3 regions of the Saccharopolyspora tripterygii genome follow, and region 1 is predicted to be linked to each of the others. Evidence: riboswitches for the same ligand, from Rfam matches in the RefSeq annotation. Region 1 holds a riboswitch; each other region holds the start of a gene.
What was found. Region 1 has a riboswitch for cobalamin ahead of cobN (cobaltochelatase subunit CobN). Riboswitches for the same ligand answer to the same signal wherever they lie in the genome.
Positions count from the first base shown of each region.

Region 2: another riboswitch for cobalamin. It lies ahead of ACYVF3_RS15475 (putative cobaltochelatase); the one in region 1 lies ahead of cobN (cobaltochelatase subunit CobN).
Region 3: another riboswitch for cobalamin. It lies ahead of ACYVF3_RS26030 (ribonucleoside-diphosphate reductase subunit alpha); the one in region 1 lies ahead of cobN (cobaltochelatase subunit CobN).

Region 1 covers NZ_BAAGZP010000011.1:55,463-59,751, forward strand. The annotation lists gene cobN (cobaltochelatase subunit CobN) at 1-1,859, opposite strand, end outside; cobalamin riboswitch at 1,993-2,117, opposite strand; gene cobG (precorrin-3B synthase) at 2,192-3,460, shown strand; gene ACYVF3_RS10325 (precorrin-8X methylmutase) at 3,461-4,087, shown strand; gene ACYVF3_RS10330 (precorrin-2 C(20)-methyltransferase) at 4,084-4,289, shown strand, end outside.
Region 2 covers NZ_BAAGZP010000018.1:352,248-356,536, reverse strand. The annotation lists gene ACYVF3_RS15490 (LysE family translocator) at 1-446, opposite strand, end outside; gene ACYVF3_RS15485 (S1 family peptidase) at 742-1,557, shown strand; gene ACYVF3_RS15480 (GNAT family N-acetyltransferase) at 1,638-2,120, shown strand; cobalamin riboswitch at 2,178-2,349, shown strand; gene ACYVF3_RS15475 (putative cobaltochelatase) at 2,385-4,289, shown strand, end outside.
Region 3 covers NZ_BAAGZP010000036.1:206,287-210,575, reverse strand. The annotation lists gene ACYVF3_RS26035 (ribonucleotide-diphosphate reductase subunit beta) at 1-131, opposite strand, end outside; gene ACYVF3_RS26030 (ribonucleoside-diphosphate reductase subunit alpha) at 152-2,545, opposite strand; cobalamin riboswitch at 2,677-2,934, opposite strand; gene rox (rifampin monooxygenase) at 2,995-4,289, opposite strand, start outside.

The sequences.
Region 1 (4,289 bases):
AGCGTCCAGATCTGGCTGCGGCTCGCCGGGAGCTTCGCCGGGTCCATCGCGGCGATGTTGGCGTGCTCGTCGAGGAGCTGCTCCAAGCGAGCGATGTCGCCGTAGCTCTCCGCGCGCGCCATCGGCGGCACGAGGTGGTCGACCAGGGTAGCGTGCACCCGGCGCTTGGCCTGGGTGCCCTCCCCCGGGTCGTTGACCAGGAACGGGTAGATCAGCGGGAGGTTGCCCAGCGCGGCGTCGGGTGCGCAGGAGGCCGACAGGCCCGCCGACTTGCCCGGCAGCCACTCCAGGTTGCCGTGCTTGCCGAGGTGCACCATGGCGTGCGCGCCGAAGTCGTCGGCGATCCACCGGTAGGCGGCCAGGTAGTGGTGGCTCGGCGGCAGGTCCGGGTCGTGGTAGATAGCGATCGGGTTCTCGCCGAAACCGCGCGGCGGCTGCACCATCAGCACCACGTTGCCGAAACGCAGTGCGGCGAGGACGATCTCGCCCTCGGGGTCCTGGGACTTGTCGACGAACAGCTCACCGGGCGGCGGGCCCCAGTGCTGCTCGACCTGCTCGCGCAGTTCGGCCGGGAGCGTCTCGTACCACTGCCGGTAGCGCTTGGCGGGCAGGCGGATCGGGTTGGACGTCAGCTGGTCCTCGGTCAGCCAGTCGCGGTCCTGTCCACCGGCCGCGATCATGGCGTGGATCAGCGCGTCGCCGTCCTGCTCGGCGAGCCCGGGAACGGCGCCGGAACCCGTCTCCGGCCCCACGTCGTAGCCCTGGTCCCGCAGCGCCTGCAGCAGGCGCACAGCGCTGACCGGGGTGTCCAGGCCCACGGCGTTGCCGATGCGCGCGTGCTTGGTCGGGTAGGCCGAGAGCATCAGCGCGACGCGGCGGTCGGCGGCCTGCACGTGACCCAACCGCGCGTAGCCGACCGCGATCCCGGCGACCCGCGCGGCGCGCTCGGGATCGGCGACGTAGACCGGCAGGCCCTGGGAGTCGTTCTCCTTGAACGAGAACGGCACGGTGATGAGACGGCCGTCGAACTCCGGCACCGCGATCTGGGTGGCGGCGTCCATCGGCGACAGACCGTCGTCGTTGGCCTCCCACTGCTCGCGGCTGCTGGTGAGGCACAGGCCCTGCAGGATCGGGATGTCCAGCTCGGCGAGCTTGCCGATGTCCCAGGCCTCGTCGTCGCCACCGGCGGAAGCCGTTGCGGGACGGGTACCTCCGGCCGCCAGCACGGTCACCACGAGCGCGTCGGCACCACCGAGCGCATCCAGCAGTTCCGGGTCCGGGGCGCGCAGCGAGGCGCAGAACAGCGGCCGCGCTTGGGCTCCCGCGTCCTCGATCGCCTCGCAGATGGTGTGCACGAACGCGGTGTTGCCGGCCATGTGGTGCGCGCGGTAGTAGAGGACCGCGACCGTCGGCCCCTCGGTGGTGCGGGGCTCGCGCTCCAGCACACCCCAGGAAGGAGCCGGAACCGGCGGTTCGAAGCCGTTTCCGGTGAACAGCACCGTGTCGCTGAGGAAGTTGTAGAGCTCGGAGAGGTTCTCCGGCCCGCCGTGGGCGAGGTAGCTGTGCGCCTCGGCGCACACACCGCCCGGGACGGTGGAGCACTCCATGAGCTCGGCGTCGGGAGCTTGCTCGCCGCCGAGCACGACCACCGGGCGCGGTCCCGCGAGCAGCTGGTCGAGACCGGCCTCCCACGCGCGGCGTCCGCCCAGGATGCGCACGACGACGAGGTCGGTGCCCTCGACGAGTTCCTCCAGCTGTTCCCCGGCTTCCACGCGCGCCGGATTGGCGAGGCGGAAGTCCGCGCCGCTGGCGCGCGCGCTGAGGAGGTCGGTATCCGATGTGGACAAGAGCAGGATCATGCGGTGAATTCCTCGACGTGCTTCGTCGGCAGCGCGATGACTTCGCCGAGCGCAGGCGGCCAGGACGCGGTTCGCATGGTGCACCTCTCTCGGGGTCCTCGCCCCGGACATGGCTGGGTGGGCACGGCAGGCGGAGTTTCCTGGCTCCCGGATCGGCGCGCACCCCGGTCTTCCAGCCGAACTCGGCCGTGACCTCGTGGTGGGGTTTGCTCCCCGGTGACAGTGGCGGGACCGCGCCGGAATCGCACCGGCTTCCTCCCCTGCTGCAGTCGCCGGTGATCCTACCGACAGGCGCTGATGTTGCAAACAAGCCGCAACTACCATGTATCGCCGTGCCCACCTACGACCACGATTCCCGGCTCCGGGACGACGCCTGCCCGGGCGCGGTGCGCCTGCACCCGGCCGAGGACGGTGGCCTGGCACGGATCCGCGTTCCCGGCGGCAGGCTGACCGCTGATCAGATGCGGTCGGTGGCAACTGCCGCCCACGAGCTCGGACATCAGCATATCGAACTCACCTCGCGCGGGAACCTGCAGGTCCGCGGCTTGCGCGAGGACTCGGGAGAGGAGTTGGCGCGCAGGCTCTCCGCGGCCGGGCTGCTGCCCTCCGTCCCGCACGAGCGGGTGCGCAACATCCTCGGTTCGCCGCTGAGCGGATGCGATCGGATCGGCCTCCTCGACGTCCAGCCCCTGGTCACCGACTTGGACGAGAAGTTGTGCGGTGATCCAGAACTCACCGCGCTGTCCGGACGCTTCCTGTTCGCCTTCGACGACGGCCGCGGCGACGTCGCAGGCCTGGGCGGCGACGTGTCGGTCATCGCGGTCGGCCCGCACGAGGTCGCGCTGCTGCTGGCAGGCACCGACACCGGAGTGCGAATGCCCCCGGCGAGCGCCGCTGCGGTGATGCACGTCGCAGCCCGCGCGTTCCTGGCCGAGCGCGAGGAGCAGAGCTCGGGCGCGTGGCGATTGGCCGAGCTCGACCGGGGATCGCCCCGGGTGACCGCGAGAGTGCTCGCCGTGCTCGACGGCACCGATCACCAGCTCCGGCAGGACGCGGCCATGCCCGATCGGCCGGAGCCCGAGACGATCGTTCCCGCCGGGACGCTCGAGGGCAGGGACGGGCAGGTCACCCTCGCGACCGTGGTCCCGCTGGGCCGGTTGTCGGGCGAGCAGGCGGCCGCGCTCGCCGAGGTGGCCGACGCCGGTGCGGGCGAGATCCGTCTCACTCCGTGGCGCGGCGCGCTGATCCCGTTCATGCTCGACCCGCACCGGAAGCACGTGTCCACTGTGGAGCGCGCTGGGCTCGTGACCGACCCGATGTCGCCGTGGATCGGCGTCACCGCGTGCACCGGCCGCCCGGGATGCGGCAAGGCGCTCGCCGACGTGCAGACCGACGCAGCACGCGCGTTGCCGCTGCTGCCGGGAGGAAGAGCCGTGCACTGGGCCGGATGCAGCCGCCGCTGCGGTGTTCCCCGGGGGGACGTCGTCGACGTGGTCGCCACCGAGGGCGGTTACCAGGTGAGCCACGACGGTCAGGTCCGCACGCACAACGGCAACATCGATGACGCCGCCACCGCGGTCGCGGCGTCCCGGAGGGAATGAGTGAACGACTACATCCGCGACGGCGCGGAGATCTACCGCCAGTCCTTTGCCACCATCCGCGCCGAGACGGACCTGTCCGGGTTGTCACCCGAGGCCGCTCAGGTCGCGGTGCGCATGGTTCATTCCTGCGGGATGGTCGACATCGTCGACGACCTGGACGTCTCCGCCAACGCGGTCCTCGCCGCCCGCGCGGCCTTGCGGCGCGGTGCCCCGATCCTGTGCGATGCCAACATGGTCGCCGCCGGTGTCACGCGCAAGCGCCTGCCCGCCGACAACGAGGTGATCTGCACGCTGGGCGATCCGCAGGTCCCGGAACTGGCGAGCGAGCTGCGCAACACCAGGAGCGCGGCGGCGATGGAGCTGTGGCGCGGCCGGCTCGACGGCGCCGTGGTGGCCGTCGGCAACGCGCCGACCGCGCTGTTCCGGCTGCTGGAACTCGTGGCCGAAGGGGCCGGGGTTCCCGCTGCGGTGCTGGGCATCCCGGTCGGCTTCATCGGTGCCGCCGAGTCCAAGGTGGCGCTGGCCCGCAACGACCTCGGACTGGAGTACGTGGTCGTGCACGGGCGTCGCGGCGGCAGCGCTCTCACCGCAGCCGCCATCAATGCAATTGCGAGCGAGGAAGAATGAACGCAGCGGAAGAAACCAGCCCTTCCACGGGCCGTCTTTGGGGCGTGGGCCTCGGTCCCGGCGACAAGGAGCTCGCCACGATCAAGGCCGTCCGGCTCATCGGCTCGGCGGACGTGATCGCTTTCCACAGCGCCCGCCACGGTCGCAGCATCGCCTACTCGCTGGCCGAGCCGTACCTGCCGGGTGGCCAGATCGAGGAGGC
Region 2 (4,289 bases), on a different contig from region 1:
GCCGGTTGCGCGGACGCCCCGACGAACTGCGGCAGGAACGCGAGGCTGAACAGCAGCATCTTCGGGTTGGTCAGGTTGCTGAGCAGGCCGCGCAGGTAGGGGTTGCCGTCGTCCGGCGGAGGAACGTCCAGCGAGCCGGATTCGCGCTTGGTCAACCAGTACCCGCGCACGATGGTCGCCGCGAGGAACAGCAAGTAGGCCGCTCCCACCCACTTCAGCGCCACCATCACGCCCGGTGCGCTGGTGATCAGCGCTCCCAGACCGGAGATGACCAGGGCGACCTGCAGCGCGCTGGCGCTGTGGATCCCGGCCAGCGCGAGCATGCCCGCCTTGCGCCCGTGGTTCAGCGATGTGCGCAGCAGCAGGAAGACGTCCACTCCCGGTGTGATGATCACGACCGCGCTCGCCAGCAGGAAGGCGGGCAACGGCGTCGGGTCCAGGAGCACGGCGAGTCCTCACTTTCCGGCAGCACGCACGGCTGCGTCGCTTGATCAGGTGCTTCTCGTCATCCGGTCAGGCGAAATCGGCGGACGCCCGGGGTGGAGGCACCCGGATCCGCGGCGGCCTGAGGTGGAGTTGCGATCGTCAACGTCGACGTTCGCGAAAGAATTTGCTTTCGACTTACAGTTTATCGAAAGATTTTCCCGTGAGCGTGTGAGTTGCGCCTCGTGATGTTTCGGTGTGCAGGTGATTACGGTGTGTCCGCTCCGTCGATGACCGCGACAGCTGGAGGCACCCGCTTTGGGCCGCGAACAGGGATCCGCCGACAAGACCCGGGCGCTGCGCGCGCTCGCCATCGCCGGGGCGGTCACCGCGCTGGCCAGCACGAGCCCCGCCGCCCACGCCGAACCGGCGGTCACCGGCGACGACCAGCCGCAGTCCCGAATCCTCGGCGGCTCCGGCGCCGACACCCAGGACGCGCCCTGGGTCGTCGCGCTCACCGACCGGTACGGCAACCACTTCTGCGGCGGCACCCTGATCCGCGCGGGCGAGGTCGTCACCGCGGCGCACTGCGCGCACGACCCGCTCACCGGGGCGGAGCGCTCGCCCAGCGACCTCAAGGTGGTCGCCGGACGCACCGACCTGCGCAGCTCGGAGGGCACCGAAGCCGAGGTCGACAGCGTGTGGGTGCACCCGCGGTACGAGGACTTCACCACCGGCGACGACCTCGCGGTGCTCAAGCTCAGCACGCCCCTGCCGCAGCGCCCGCTGCCCGTGGTCGAGCCGGGCGACCAGTCGCCCTACCGGCCCGGCACCCAGGCTCGCGTCTACGGATGGGGCCGGACCAGCGAAGACGGACCGCCCTCCGACACCCTCCGGTCCGTGGAAGTGCCGGTGGCCCCGGACGAGAGCTGCCGCTCCGCGTACCCGAACTACGACCCGCGCAGCATGTTCTGCGCCGGATACCCCGAAGGCGGGCGGGACGCCTGCGCCGGCGACTCCGGCGGGCCGATCGTCGCCGACGGACGGCTCATCGGCGTGGTGTCCTACGGAACCGGATGCGGTCGTCCCGGCACGCCCGGCGTCTACACGAAGCTGTCGGCCTACACGCCCTGAGCCCGTGCGCGAGTGGTCTGCACAACTCCGGCCGCCGATGAGTTCGGGAAACCGGGAAGTCCTGTGATATCCAGGTAAGAGTGACCCTTCAGCCGCTCGCGACCGCCGTGCAACGCGCTTACACCGCGGACCTGGACGCCTACGACTTCTACCGGATGCTGCGGTTGCGCGTCGACGTCTTCGTCGTCGAGCAGGAGTGCGCCTACCCCGAGCTCGACGGGCGCGACCTGGAGGATTCGACCCGGCACTTCTGGGTCGACTCCGCCGACGACTACGTGCTCGGCTACCTGCGGCTGCTCGAAGACCCCGACGGCACCTACCGCATCGGTCGCGTCTGCACCGCCAAGAGCGCGCGCGGCCTCGGCCTCGGACGCAAGCTGATGCGCGCCGCCGTCGCCGAGGTGCAGAACTCGCCCGCCGTGCTGTCCGCGCAGACCTACGCCAAGGACTTCTACGCCTCCTTCGGCTTCGTCGAAACCGGTGAGGAATACCTCGAAGACGGCATTCCGCACATCGACATGCGCCGCGAACCGCGCCGCGCGGGCGTCACCGCCGGCCGCTGAGATGTGAGTTGCGGCGCCAGGAGGTTGGGCGCTTGATCGACGTCTGGAACGATGTCGGTGAATCCGTTTGCAAGGGGTGTTGGCAGGAAGCCGGTGCGAGTCCGGCACGGTCGGCGCCACTGTGACCGGGGAGCGGACCTCCCGCGAGAGCCACCGGGGTGACCTGGGAAGGCCGGAGGCCGTGACGATCCGGGAGTCAGGACACTGCGGCCCCTTGTTCCCGACAGCGGGGCGTCCGCACCCCGAGGAAGGAACCACACCGGCATGTCCGCTGCCCCTCGCTTCCCCTTCTCCGCTGTGGTCGGCCACGACGACCTGCGGCTCGCGCTGCTGCTCAACGCGGTGCACCCGCGCATCGGCGGTGTGCTGGTGCGCGGCGAGAAGGGCACGGCCAAGTCGACCGTCGTGCGCGCCCTCGCCGCGCTGCTGCCGCCGCTGGACGTCGTCGACGGCTGCCGCTTCGGCTGCGACCCGGCCGCCCCCGACTCGCAGTGCCCCGACGCACCGCACGGCGACACCGGCACCCGCACGCCGGCGCAGCTCGTCGAGCTGCCCGTCGGCGCCACCGAAGACCGGCTCATCGGCTCGCTCGACCTCGAACGCGCCCTCACCGAAGGCGTCCGCGCCTTCCAGCCCGGCCTGCTCGCCGGAGCGCACCGCGGTGTGCTCTACGTCGACGAGGTCAACCTGCTGCACGACCACCTCGTGGACCTGCTGCTCGACGCCGCCGCCATGGGCCGGGCGCACGTCGAGCGCGACGGCGTCTCCGTCTCGCACGCGTCGTCGTTCCTGCTCGTCGGCACCATGAACCCGGAAGAGGGCGAACTGCGGCCGCAGCTGCTCGACCGCTTCGGCCTCACCGTGCAGGTCGCCGCATCGCGCGAGGTCGAGACCCGGACCGAGGTCGTCCGCCGCCGGCTCGCCTTCGAAGCCGATCCCGCCGGGTTCGCCGCCCAGTGGGCCGACGCGGACGCCGAGCTCGCCGAGCACATCAGCGCCGCCCGCGCTCGCGTGGAGAAGGTCCAGCTGCCCGACACCGAGCTGCGGCGGATCTCCGCGTTGTGCGCGGCCTTCGACGTCGACGGCATGCGCGCCGACCTCGTGCTGGCGCGCACCGCCGTCGCTCACGCCGCCTGGCGCGGCGCCGAAGCCGTGGCCGAGGAGGACGTCGAGGCCGCGGCCCGGCTCGCGCTGCCGCACCGGCGTCGCCGCGACCCGTTCGACGAACCCGGGATGGCCGAGGACCAGTTGCAGCAGGCGCTCTCCGACGCCGCGGACCAGGCCGACGACCAGCAGCCGGAGGATCCCGACGACGACCCCGACGGCGGTCCGGACGGCGGCCCCGGCGGAGGCGAGCCGCAGGACGAGCCCACCGGACCCACCGGCGGTGGAGGGGGAGAGCAGCAGGAGCAGTCCGGCAGCGGTGACACCGAGCGCACCCCGGCCGGCACCGGTCCGTCCTTCCGCGCCCGGCTCCTGGAAGTGCAGGGGCTCGGCGAAGGAGCCCCCGGCCGCCGGTCCCGCGCCCGCTCGCGCAGCGGGCGCACCACCCGCGCGACCACCGTCGACGGCCACGGCCTGCACGTGACCGCGACGCTGGCCGCCGCCGCACCCCACCAGGCCGCGCGCGGGCGCAGCGGTCCCGGGCTCGTGCTGCGCTCCGAAGACGTGCGACGAGCCCTGCGCGAAGGGCGCGAGGGCAACCTCGTGCTCTTCGTCGTCGACGCCTCCGGATCGATGGCCGCCCGCGACCGGATGACCGCCGTCAGCGGCGCCGTGCTGTCCCTGCTGCGAGACGCCTACCAGCGCCGCGACAAGGTCGGCGTGATCACCTTCCGCGGCGACCAGGCCGAAGTGGCGCTCCCGCCCACCTCGTCCGTCGACATCGCCGCGGCCCGGCTCCGCCGGATGCGCACCGGAGGCAGGACCCCGCTCGCCGACGGCCTCCTGCGCGCCGAGCACGTCATCCGTACCGAGAGCACCCGGGACCCGCAGCGCAGGCCGCTCGTCGTGCTGCTCACCGACGGCAAGGCCACCGTCGGCGTCCAGGGCACCCGCTCCGCCCAGGCCTTCGACGACGCCCTGCGCGCCGCGCGGGTCCTCGCCGGCACCGGAACGGCCTCCGTCGTCGTCGACTGCGAGAGCGGACACGTCAAGCTCGGACTGGCG
Region 3 (4,289 bases), on a different contig from region 1:
TCCCAGGCCCAGCCGTACTTCAGCGGCAGCAGCTGGTTGACGTCGGCCCGAGAGTTGATCATGGCCTTCTCGGTGACGTCGACGCGCCCGCCGTCGCGGTCGATGGTGCCGAGTCCGGTGGTGGTGCTCATGTGCTCTTTCTCCTGGGGGATCACTGGCAGGCTTCGCATTCCGGGTCTTCGACCGAGCACGCCGCGGCCGGGACGGCGTTGAGCTTGCCGTCGGTGCCGCGCAGCGTGGACTTCTCCACGTGGGTCGCGCTGGTGGAACGCAGGTAGTAGGTGGTCTTGAGCCCCTTGCGCCAGGCCAGCCGGTAGAGCTCGTCGAGCTTGCGGCCGCTGGGCGTGGCCAGGTAGAGGTTCAGCGACTGGGCCTGGTCGATCCACTTCTGCCTGCGTGCGGCGGCTTCGACCAGCCACTGCGGCTCGATCTCGAACGCCGTGGCGTAGAGCGTCTTGAGCTCGTCGGGGACCCGCTCGATCGGCCCGAGCGAACCGTCGTAGAACTTCAGGTCCGCCACCATCGCCTCGTCCCACAGCCCGGCCTCCTTGAGGTCGGCCACCAGGTGCGGGTTGACCACGGTGAAGTCGCCGGACATGTTCGACTTGACGAACAGGTTGCGGTACAGCGGCTCGATGGACTGACCGACCCCGCAGATGTTGGCGATCGTCGCGGTGGGCGCGATGGCCATCACGTTGGAGTTGCGCATCCCCTTGTCGCGCACCCGTTCCCGCAGCGACGACCAGTCCAATGTGGTCGTCGTGTCGAGGTCGGCATCGCCGCGCGCGTCGCGGACGAACTCCTGCGAGTCGATCGGCAGGACGCCCTGGCTCCACAGCGATCCGTCGAACGACGCGTAGCGGCCCCGCTCCTCGGCGAGCCGGCTGGACGACTCGATCGCGTGGTAGCCGATCTCCTCCATGCTGCGGTCGGCGAATTCGACCGCAGCGGCCGAGGACATCGGGATCCGCAACTTCTGCAGCGCGTCGGAGAAGCCCATCAGCCCCAGGCCGACCGGGCGGTGCCGCATGTTGGAGCGCTCGGCTTCTGGGATCGTGTAGAAGTTGATGTCGATGACGTTGTCCAGCATCCGGACCGCGGTGCGCACCGTCGCCTTCAGCCGGTCGCGGTCGAGACCGTTGGCCGAGATGTGCCGAGCGAGGTTCACCGATCCCAGGTTGCACACGGCCACCTCGTCGGAGGCGGTGTTGAGCGTGATCTCGGTGCACAGGTTCGACGAGTGCACCACGCCCGCGTGCCGCTGCGGCGAACGCAGGTTGCACGGGTCCTTGAATGTGATCCAGGGGTGGCCGGTCTCGAACAGCATGGTCAGCATCCGGCGCCAGAGGTCCACCGCGCGCACTCGCCGGAACACGCGGATCTCGTCGCGCTCGGCGGCCGCCTCGTACTCCCGGTAGCGCTCGGCGAACTCGGTGCCGTAGAGGTCGTGCAGGTCCGGGGTCTCGTCGGGGGAGAACAGCGTCCACTGCTCGTCGGCCTCGACGCGGCGCAGGAACTCGTCGGGCACCCAGTTCGCGGTGTTCATGTCGTGGGTGCGTCGCCGGTCGTCGCCGGTGTTCTTGCGCAGGTCCAGGAACTCCTCGACATCGATGTGCCAGGTCTCCAGGTACGCGCACACCGCGCCCTTGCGCTTGCCGCCCTGGTTGACCGCCACCGCCGTGTCGTTGGCGATCTTCAGGAACGGCACCACGCCCTGGGACTCGCCGTTGGTGCCGTGGATGTGGGCGCCGATGCCGCGCACCGGGGTCCAGTCGTTGCCGAGGCCGCCGGAGTACTTGGCCAGCAGGGCGTTGTTGCGGTAGGAGCTGAAGATCGACTGCAGATCGTCGTCCACAGTGGTCAGGAAGCAGGACGACAGCTGGGCCCGGGTGGTGCCGGAGTTGAACAGCGTCGGCGTGGAGCACATGAAGTCGAACGACGACAGCAGGCGGTAGAACTCAATGGCGCGCGCGTCCCGGTCGTCCTCGCGCAGCGCGAGCCCCATCGCCACCCGCATGAAGAACGCCTGCGGCAGCTCGAACCGGGTCCCGTCGTGGTGCAGGAAGTACCGGTCGTAGAGGGTCTGCATCCCCAGGAAGTCGAAGGCGAGGTCGCGGTCGGCCTCCAGCGCCGCGCCCAGCCGGGGCAGGTCGAAGCGGGCCAGCTCCGGGTCCAGCCTGCCCAGCTCGATGCCGCGTCGCACGTAGTCGGTGAAGTAGGCGCCGTAGCGGTCGCGCATCTGGTCCTGGTCGGCCTGCTGCGGGGAGCCCGCCAGGTAGCTCAGCGCTTCGCCGCGCAGCTTGTCCAGCAGCAGTCGGGCGGTGACGCCGGCGTAGTTCGGTTCCGACTCGACCAGGGTGCGCGCCGACATGATCAGCGCTTCGCTCAGCTCGGCCGCTCCGATGCCGGGGTAGACGTTGCGCTCGACCTCGGTGAGCACCGCCGACGGGTCCACGTCGGCCAGACCCGCGCAGGCCTGATCAACCACAGTGGACACTCGGCCGCCGGTGAGCGGGATGGGTTCGGACAGTGCGGTGTCGGTCACCGGGACTCTCTCCTCGCGAGCTCGGAAGGCGTGCCCGGAACCGGCGGCGGAGGAGCGCGAGGACGCGACGGCGGCAGCGGCCGGCGCATGTCCGCGTGGACCCTCCCGCGAGGTCCCGGACGGCGCGCACGGGCGTGCGCGCGCCGATGGCAGGTCTTCGGACTCACGGGCGTCCGGTCTCGTACGTGGTGGGGGAAGTTTTCATGAAAACTTCCCTCACCACGAGACAGGTCCTAGTAGCCGTCGCTTCCCGAACCCCAGGGGTCCAGTGCGTCATGACGGCGGTCGTTCCCGTTCACCGCTGCGGGGCAGTCCCGGACTCGCACCGGGTTCCCTGTTGCCACACCGAGCCCGCTCGGACCCGGTGAACCACCAGCGAGCGACACTCTACATCTTGGGGCTGAGGCGAAGTCCAACACCAACATGGGCGTGTCGGAGGGAGAATTGAGTCACCCTCCGAACCACCTCGAAAGGTGTCGGCGGAGGTCCTGCTGCTCGTCGCCGACCCACGCCACGTGGCCGTCCGGGCGCAGCAGCACGGCTGGTGCGTCCAGCTGTTCACCGACGTCGACGACGTGGTCGACCCGGTCCGCCCAGCCCTCGGTCGACAGATCGCCGGTCTGGTCGAGCAGCAGGCCGCGTCCGTCGTGCATCAGCTCGTAGAGGCGCCCGTGCTTGAGCTCGACGTCCCGGATGCGCCTGCCGACCAGGTCGTGCTCCCCGCCGAAGTCGTAGCGCACGTCGAGTGCGATGAGCTTCTCGGTCAGGTGCCGGTTGACCACGTCGAAGTCCATCAGCTCCGATACCAGGCGCCGCACGGCCTGCGCGCCGGGCTCGGTGGACATCAGCTGCATCTGCGCGCGCGTGTTGTCCAGGACTGCGGCCGCCACCGGATGGCGTTCGGCCTGGTAGCTGTCGAGCAGGTCGGCGGGCGCCCACCCGGCGACCTCCGCCGCGAGTTTCCAGCCGAGGTTGAACGCGTCCTGGAGGCCGAGGTTGAGCCCCTGGCCGCCGACCGGCGGGTGGACGTGCGCGGCGTCGCCGGCGAGCAGCACCCGTCCGGAGCGGTAGCGCTCGGCCTGCCGGGTGGCGTCGCCGAAGCGGGCCAGGCGGCGAGGGGAGTGCGCGCCGAAGTCGGTGCCCGCGACGGCCCTCAGCTGACGGGAGAGCTCGTCGAGGGTCGGCGGCGTTCCGCGGTCGTCGGCGACGCCCGCGGCGGGCACGACGACCCGGCACCACTCGCCGTCGAGGGGGCCGATGCCGAAGCGCTTCTGGGTCTGGCGCACCTCGCCGGTCACCGCGGCCAGCGTCTCCGGCGACGCGGTCACCTTCAGCTCGGCGAGCAGTGTGTCCACTCTGGACGGTTCGCCGGGGAACCCGATGCCGCACAGCTTGCGCACGGTGCTCCGACCGCCGTCGCAGCCGACGAGGTAGGGCGCACGCAGCCTCGTGCCGTCGGCGAGCTCGGCGGTCACGCCGTCCGCGTCCTGGTCGAGTCCGACCAGTGCGCAGCCTCTCCTGACCTCGACCTCGAGCTCGGAGGCACGCTCGGCCAGCAGGCGCTCGGTCGTGGGCTGGGGGATGCCCAGCACGTAGCCGTGCGCGGTGTCCAGGCGCTCGGGCGCGGGCTTGGAGATGGCGGCGAAGAAGCCGCCGAGGGGGTGCTTGGTCCCTTCGGCCAGGAACCGCTCCAGCAGTCCTCGCTGGTCCAGCACCTCGATGCTGCGCACGTGCAGTCCGAGCG